Regions from separate parts of the Kribbella sp. NPDC049227 genome, predicted to be linked through region 2. Evidence: riboswitches for the same ligand, from Rfam matches in the RefSeq annotation. Region 2 holds a riboswitch; the other holds the start of a gene.
The links. Region 2 has a riboswitch for FMN ahead of ribD (bifunctional diaminohydroxyphosphoribosylaminopyrimidine deaminase/5-amino-6-(5-phosphoribosylamino)uracil reductase RibD). Riboswitches for the same ligand answer to the same signal wherever they lie in the genome.

Region 1 (4,176 bases), on a different contig from region 2:
ACCACGCCGGCCCGAAGTCCGCGCGGGTCATCAGCGTGAACACCAGCGACCCGGCAGCGCCGATCACCGCGACCGGCAGCAGGGCCCGCAGCGGCGCGTACGACGCGTAGGCGAACGCGACCGCCATCAGCGCACCGGAGCCGACCATGATCGGCAGGTTCGCCAGCTGGATCGTCTGCGCCTCGAGACCGACGTTCAGACCGAACCTCAGGCCTAGTGCGAGCCCCAGACTCACACCCGCGATGATCCCGCCGGTCAGCAGCATCGCCTCCAGCAGGCGGGCCGCCGCAGTCACGTAGTACCCGGTGATCGCGTCCTGGACAGCACCGGTGAGCGCGATCCCGGCCAGCAGCATGATGATGCCCGCGGCAACTACCAACGACGGCTTCACCGGCGCATGAACGGCGTACAGGATCAGCGCGACCGCGCTGGCAACGAACGCGCCGGCCACCTGCTGGTAGAACGCGGGCAGTCGCTGCCGGCTGAACCACCGGTTGTTCAGGTCGATCACGACCGCGGTGACGACCGCCACCAGCGTGATCAGCCAGCCTCCGCCGAGCAGCAGCGTCGCGCCGCCGGCCATCACACCCCAGGCGAGTACGGCGGTCCAGCGCGGGTACGGCGGACCCGCCGACGTCAGCCGCGCCAGTTCGCGACTCGCCTCGTCCCGGGTCAGGTCACCGCGGGCGAACCGCCGTACCAGCCGATCGACCTCGGTCAGCCGGGAGAAGTCCTGCGACCGGTAGCGGACCAGCCGGATGTGCGTCTCCGGCGCGACGTCCGGCGCCGCCTGGTACGAGATCGCCATCGAGGTGAACGTGATGTCGACCTCGCAGCCGCGCAGACCACCGGCCGCGGTCACACCCAGGATCGTCGCGGTAGCGTCCGCCGTACCGGCACCGCTGGACAGCAGCACCTCACCGACCCGCAACGCCAGGTCGAGGGTCCGGTAGACCTCCCGCTGCTCGTCCCGCTCCATCACTCAGCCGTCACCTAGCAGGCGATGGGCCATCGCCAGGTCGGTGATCAGGATGTTGACCCAGCCCCCGAGCAACGCGGCGCGGATCGCGGAGAACTTCCGGTCCCCGCCCGCGACGCCGATCCGGCGCGGCACCGCCAGCAACTCCTTGGCGGTCACCCCGATGACCCGCTGGTCGAACGTCGAGCGCACGTGCCTTCCCTCTTCGTCGAAGAACCGGAAACAGACGTCACCGACGGCACCCAGCCGGCGAAGCTCGTCCTGGTCGGCCTCGGCGACCGCGTTCCCACTGCGCTGCAGCAGCGGCGAGGGCTCGAGGCTGCCGATCCCGACCAGGGCGTCGGTGAGCTGTCCCCAGGTGCCCAGAACGTCCCGAACGGACACGTCGTTCATCATCGCCCGCCGGACCGCGGGCGTCCCGACCAGTCCGGGCGCGGGCAGGTAGACCGGCATCCCACCGGTCAGCTCGGCGAACCGCGCGGTCAGCCGGGTCGCCTGCATCTGCACCGCCGCGTCACCCAGGCCGCCGACGATCTGGACCACCCGGTCGACCACCGGGACGCTCTTGCGGGGCATCCGGTCGACCGCGCTGATCAGCGTCTCGCTCCAGGACGAGATCCCGATCACGTGCGCACCGGTCAGCGTCATGTCCAGGTACGCCGCCGCACCCGAACCCAGCGCCGGCAGTACGTCGTCCCCGGCGCCCGCGGTGTCGACGACCACCGCGTCCCGAAGCCCGTAGCGGCCCTGCAACTCGTCCTCGAGGTCGCTGTGCACCCCGCTCGGCATGGTCACCACTGTGTGCACGATGCCGACCTCGACGGCCTGCTTGAGCATCCGCGACACTCGCGCCTGGGAGAGGTTGAGCTCGGCCGCGATCCTCGGCTGCCGGATGCCCTTCTCGTGGTACATCCGGGCCACCTTCGCCAGCAGCCGCAACTCGTCCAGCCCGGGCTGGCGCACCGCGCGGTTGCCGTTGGCCACGTCGACTCCCCTTAGGACACGATCAGGAATGGACTATAGGTCAGCGGCGGCGGGCGAACCCGATAAACTGACCGCAGTTTGCAAGACCACACGTGCTCTGGGGTCGGTGAAATTCCGAGCCGGCGGTGACAGTCCGCGACCCGTACACCCGCGAGGGTGTCCGGTTGACCTGGTGGAACTCCGGGACCGACGGTGAAAGTCCGGATGGGAAGATGCACGTGGCAGTCTTCGCGATGCCGTCCGGTGTGCGCTGTCCGCGCGATCGGACCCGTCGTGGAGTTGTCGTTGCCCCGGAGTGCCAGGCCGAGAGGACAACGACCGTGACCACCGTGACAACCCGCCTGGACACCATCCAGCACGCCGTCGACCAGATCGCCCTCGGGCGACCCGTGGTGGTCGTCGACGACGAGGACCGCGAGAACGAGGGCGACCTGACGTTCGCCGCGAGCCTCGCGACCCCCGAGCTGATGGCGCTGCTCGTCCGGCACACCAGCGGCTACGTCTGCGCGCCGGCCGCGCCGGAGGTGCTCGACCGGCTCGAACTGCCGCTGATGGTGCCGGACAACCAGGACAGCCTGCGTACGGCGTACACCGTGTCGGTCGATGCGAGCAGTGGCGTCGGCACCGGCATCTCGGCCGCCGACCGGGCCCGGACCGTCCGGGTGCTGGCCGACCCGGCGGCCCGGCCCACGGACCTGATCCGGCCCGGCCACATCCTGCCGCTGCGCGCGGTGGCCGGCGGCGTCCGCCAGCGGCCGGGTCATACCGAGGCCACGGTCGAACTGGTCCGGCTGGCCGGGCTGCCACCGGTCGGCGTGATCGGCGAGCTGATGAACGACGACGGCACGCTGATGACCGGAGCCGACCTGCGCGCCTTCGCCGACACCCACGGCTTCGCGATGGTGTCGATCGCGGATCTGGTCACCTTCCTCGGCTGATCAGCCTGCGGGCGGCCGCCGCGATGCCGTCGGGTGAGAGCCCGAAGTGGTCCAGCAGGTATCCGGCTGACCCGGTGGGCGCGAACTCGGGGATCCCGAGGATCGTCACGCGGGCCGGATGCTGCTGGACGACGGTCTCCGCGACGGCGCCACCTAGCCCGCCGCCGGACACCGCCTCCTCGGCGGTCACGATTCCGGCCGTCTCCCGCGCGGCCGCGACCACAGCACCGGTGTCCAACGGCTTCACCGTCGGCATCGAGAGCACCCGGGCCGAGATCCCTTCCGTGGCGAGCTGCTCGGCCGCGGCGATCGCTCGCCACAGCACGGTCCCGTTGCTGATCAGCGTCACGTCGTCGCCGGCCCGGACGGTGATCGCCCGGCCGAGCCGGAACTCGTAGTCCTCGTCGTACACCTTCGGCACGCTCATCCGGCTGACCCGGATGAACACCGGCCCGTCCGAGGCCGCCGCCCAGCGCAACGCGGCCGCCGTCTCGATCGGGTCGGCCGGCACGATCACCGTCAGGTTGGAGATCGCCCGCAGCCAGGCGATGTCCTCGATGGAGTGGTGGGTGGGGCCGAGTTCGCCGTACGCCACCCCTGGACTCATCCCGCACAGCTTCACGTTGGTGTTCGAGTACGCGACGTCCGCCTTGATCTGCTCGAGCGCGCGGCCGGTGAGAAAGCAGGACGCGGCCGACACGAACGGGATCCGGCCGCCGTTGGCCAGGCCGGAGGCGACCCCGACCATGTCCTGCTCGGCGATGCCGACGTTGATCAACCGGTCCGGGAACGCCTTGCGGAAGCTGCTCAGCTTGCTCGAGCCGACCGAGTCGTTCACCACCCCGACGATCCGGTGGTCCGCGTGCGCGAGCTCGACCAGCGTCTCGACGTACGCGTCCCGGCAGTCGTACCGCGGCCGGTCGGCGATCGAGGTCTCGACGATGGTCATCGAAGCTCCTTGGCGTAGCCGGGAACAACAGCTTCCAGCTCGGCCAGTGCCTGCTGGAACTCCGCCACGTCCGGCACCCGGTGGTGCCACGCGACGTTGTTGCTCATGAACGAGATCGGGTGGCCCTTGTGGGTGTGCGCGATCACGAAGGTCGGCTTCCCGGGCCGGAACGGTACGGCGGACAGCACGTCGAGCAGCTCGCCGTGGTCGTGACCGTTCACCTCGGCCACCGCGAACCCGAACGCCGCCGCCTTGTCCGGCAACGGATCCAGGTCGTTGGTCTCCTTCGTGGTGGCGCCCTGCTGCAGCCGGTTCCGGTCGACGAT
Region 2 (4,176 bases):
GCAGCAGCCAGTCGAGCGGGTTCACTTGGTGCCTCCAGCAAGTAGTCGTTCCACGTACTTCGCGATCACGTCGACTTCGAGGTTGACCGTGTCGCCGACCTTGTTCCGGCCCAGCACGGTCAGCTCGAGCGTGGTCGGGATCAGGCTGATGCCGAACGTGCCGGTCGCGTCGTCCACATCGGTGACGGTCAGCGAGACGCCGTCGACCGCGATCGAGCCCTTCTCGGCGACGTACCTGAGGATCTCCGGCGCGGCCGCGACCCGGACTTCCTCCCAGTGCTCGGCCGGCGTACGGCTCGCGATCGTGCCGACCCCGTCGACGTGGCCCTGGACGATGTGGCCGCCGAGCCGGTCGTGCGCGGACACGGCCCGCTCCAGATTGACCTGTGAACCCTTGGCGGCCTGGCCGAGGCTCGTGCGCTGCAGGGTCTCGCGCATCACGTCGGCGGTGAAGGTGCCGTCGGCGGTCGCGACCACGGTCAGGCAACAGCCGTTGACCGCGATCGAGTCGCCGTGGCCGGCGTCCTCGGTCACCTTGGGGCCGCGGATGGTGAGCCGGGCGGCGTCACCTTCGAGCAGGTCGAGCGCCTCGACGGTGCCGAGTTCCTCGACGATTCCGGTGAACATTCAGTGCGTCCTTTGCGGTTCGAGCGGCGTCAGGATCAGCCGGACGTCGTCGCCGAGGCGAGTGACGTCCGCTAGGTTGAACCGCCGCAGGTGGTGGATCGATTCCGCGCCGAGGTCGCCGATCGCGGCGTACCCCGAGCCGAGCACGGCCGGGGCGACGTACGCGACGAGCTGGTCGACGAGTTGCGCGCGCAGGAAGGCGGCGGCCAGAGTCGGCCCGCCCTCGAGCCAGAGGTGCCGGATCTGCCGGTCGTCGAGCTGCCGGAGTACCTCGGCCGGATCATGGGTCGGCAGCAGCAGGGTCTCGGCGCGGTCGTTGCGAACCCGCGCGGTCGTGGGGATCTCGCGGTCGCCGACGACGACGCGCAGCGGCTGCCGCCCGGCCGGTACGTCGTTCTCGTCGCGAACGGTCAGCTCCGGGTCGTCGTCCAGCACGGTCTGGGTGCCGACGGCGATCGCGTCGCACTCGGCCCGCTTGCGGTGTACGTCGGCCCGGGCCAGCGGACCGGTGATCCACCGGCTGGTCCCGTCCGGCGCGGCCGACCGCCCGTCCAGGGTGGTGGCGAACTTCCAGGTGACGAACGGCCGCCCGGTCCGGACGCTGTGCAGCCAGACCTGGTTGACCGCCTCAGCCTCGGCCTGCAGTACGCCTTGCTGGACGGTGATGTTCTTGCTCCGGAGCTTGTCGGCGCCTCCGGACGCCTGCCGGTTCGGGTCCGCGACGGCGTACACGACGCGCGTGATCCCGGCCGCGATCAGGGCGTCCGCGCAGGGCCCGGTCCGGCCGGTGTGATTGCAGGGCTCCAGCGTCACGTACGCCGTACCGCCGCGGGCCGCCGGTCCGGCCATCCGGAGGGCCTCGACCTCGGCGTGCGGGCCACCGGCAACGGCATGGAAGCCCTCACCGACCGGATGACCGTCGGGGCCGGTGATGACACAGCCGACCACCGGGTTGGGATGCGTGGTGCCGATGCCGCGCTCGGCCAGCTCGATCGCACGCCGCATCCAGGCGACATCGATCGGCGAAGCGTTGTTCACTCACGGTCCCTCGTCGTCACGGACGCACTCCGGGGCCATGACAACCGGCGCGGCAACCCCCGCCGTCCAGCCGGTCCTCAAGGATCGAGGCCACGCGTTCACGCAGGCTCGTCACCCACATGCCACGCCGTCCGAACGCCGGAGCTCTCCCGCCGATCGCGTGCGCCTCCCATCCGGACTTTCACCGTCGGTCCCGGAATTCCACCAGGTCAACCGACCGCCAAACCGCAGCGGCCGGGTCGCGGACTGTCACCGCCGGCTCGGAATTACACCGACCCCGGAGCACGCGAGTGGGTTCACTCGTACTTCAAGTATGCCCTCCCCACCAACCCACACCACGACCCAGGTCACATCCCGGTCAGTCCCACCCACCGACCGGTCCTTCCCATCCACCGATCCTGGGTGGATTCGGGGCGTTCGGGTCCGGCGGGGCGGTCCCGCGGACCCTGTACCTTCTTGCCGGTGGAGGCGTTTGCTGGGCGGTATCGGCTGATCGACCTGATCGGGACCGGCGGGATGGGGTCGGTCTGGCGGGCCTGGGATCTCCGGCGGTCGGCGTACGTCGCGGCCAAAGTCCTCGGGCAGCACGACGCGGCCACCCTCCTGCGCTTCGTCCGGGAACAGTCCGTGCGGATCCAGCATCCCCACGTGGTCGCGCCGCACGGGTGGGCGGCTGACGACGACAAGGTCGTGTTCGCAATGGATCTGGTCCGCGGCGGCTCTGTCGCCACCCTCCTCGGCGACCACGGTCCGCTTCCAGCGTCGTACGTCGCCGTACTGCTCGACCAGCTCCTGCACGGCCTGTCCGCAGTCCACGCAGCAGGCGTCGTCCATCGCGACCTGAAGCCGGCGAACCTCCTGCTCGACGTGACCGGAACCGGCCGCCCCCACCTGCGCCTGTCCGACTTCGGCGTCGCCGGCCTGATCGGCGAACCACGCATGACCCGCACCAGCACAATCCTCGGCACCCCCGGCTACCTGGCCCCCGAACAACTAGCCGGCGCCGACCCCGACCCCCGCCAGGACCTCTACACCATCGGAGCCGTAGCCCTGGAACTCCTCACCGGCCAGCGCCCCACCCCCAGCCCCCTCTCACCCACCACCACACCCCCCGCCAACGCCGCACCACGCGCACCCGCCGAGCCACCAGGGGCCGCCGCACCACTCGCCGAGCCACTAGGGCCGGCCGCACCACCCGCACCCGCCGAGCCACTGGGGCCCGCCGCGCCACTCGACGTGTTCATCCGGCGCTGCATGGCAACCGATCCGTCCGAACGCCCCGAGTCCGCCGACGCCGCCGCCCGCCTCCTCGCCGAGTCCGGCCTCCTCCCACCCGCCGGAGAGACTCCCTGGGCCAACCACCCCGAATCCCCCGAGGTCTTCGACCAACTCCCACCCCTCCCATCCACTTGGACCCCCATCGGCCCGGCCCCGCAGTCCCCACCACCGCGCTCCGTCCCCCACCCGACCCAGACACCGCGGCCAGTTCGTCGAGCCCAGCCAACTCCTTCACCTGAGCCGCATCCTCGACCCCAGCCAGCTCCTTCACCTGAGCCGGCTCCTCCACCCCAGCCAACCCGCGCGTCCCAGCCCCCACAGGCAACTCAACCGGCACGCGTGGCGATCGCCGCCACAGCACCCACCGCCCAACCACCCGCCGCCTCAGCCGCCGCATCAGCCACCGCATCAGCCGCCGCGGCTCAGCCATCCGCTGCACCACACCCCGACACCCAGCCGCCCCACGCAACTCAACCGACCAGGGCAGTTCAACCGACCAGGACAACTCAACCGACCAGGGCAACCGCCGACCCGCTGCCTACCACGGAGAAGTCGAAGGCATCACGCAAGAGGAGAGCACTGGCGTGGGTAGCAGCAGGCTGCTTCGCAAGCGCCGCAGCCCTCCTAGGCAGCGCCGCCTGGCTCCTCCTGCACTAGCCGAAAGACCCCGGGCCCCAGTGCAGGAGCAGGCTTCTGGCTGACCGCCCGTTCCGCGTCCGCGTCTCACCCATGTGCCGGTCGCACGGCGCCCACCTCGCCGGCCACTGCCCACCATGGTTCGACCGCTGACCCGGACAGAAGCCGAGGGTGCTTCGGAGGCGCAGAGCACCGGTGACCAGCAGTGCCGCGGCCCAGCGGACTCGTCAGGCGGCGAATTCGTTGGGCCGCTGGACCACTTGAGGCCTTTCGATTCTGTTGGGCTGGTTGCTGTAGCCCGGGCCATCAGTCGTGGCCCGGGCTCTGCGGGTTGGTGGTTAGTGGGGTGGGTGTTGGCCGCCTTGGCTGGGGTGCTGCGGCGGGGCTTGGTTCGGGTACTGCGGGGGCTGGTTGGGGTGTTGGGGCCAGGGTTGGGGGGCTGGGTGGGCGGTGGCGGGCTTCTTGCGGAGGCGTAGGACGGTGAAGGTGCCGATGATCAGGAGGAGGAGACCGCCGCCGCCGAGGCCTGCGATCAGGGCGGTCTGGGTGCCGTCGTCGGAGTCGTCGCGGGCCTGGATCGGACCGCCTGCCTCGTTC

Region 1: it holds a riboswitch for FMN, as region 2 does, so the genes downstream of both, ribB (3,4-dihydroxy-2-butanone-4-phosphate synthase) here and ribD (bifunctional diaminohydroxyphosphoribosylaminopyrimidine deaminase/5-amino-6-(5-phosphoribosylamino)uracil reductase RibD) in region 2, are expected to answer to the same signal.

Annotation. Positions count from the first base shown of each region.
Region 1 is NZ_JBICST010000009.1:496,122-500,297, forward strand. Features, by position in the region: gene ACGFH6_RS38970 (threonine/serine exporter ThrE family protein) at 1-979, opposite strand, end outside; gene ACGFH6_RS38975 (sugar-binding transcriptional regulator) at 983-1,963, opposite strand; FMN riboswitch at 2,052-2,185, shown strand; gene ribB (3,4-dihydroxy-2-butanone-4-phosphate synthase) at 2,284-2,901, shown strand; gene ACGFH6_RS38985 (transketolase family protein) at 2,885-3,850, opposite strand; gene ACGFH6_RS38990 (transketolase) at 3,847-4,176, opposite strand, start outside.
Region 2 is NZ_JBICST010000011.1:271,266-275,441, reverse strand. Features, by position in the region: gene pnuC (nicotinamide riboside transporter PnuC) at 1-25, opposite strand, end outside; gene ACGFH6_RS42240 (riboflavin synthase) at 22-627, opposite strand; gene ribD (bifunctional diaminohydroxyphosphoribosylaminopyrimidine deaminase/5-amino-6-(5-phosphoribosylamino)uracil reductase RibD) at 628-1,647, opposite strand; FMN riboswitch at 1,822-1,955, opposite strand; gene ACGFH6_RS42230 (protein kinase) at 2,128-3,600, shown strand; gene ACGFH6_RS42225 (VWA domain-containing protein) at 3,918-4,176, opposite strand, start outside.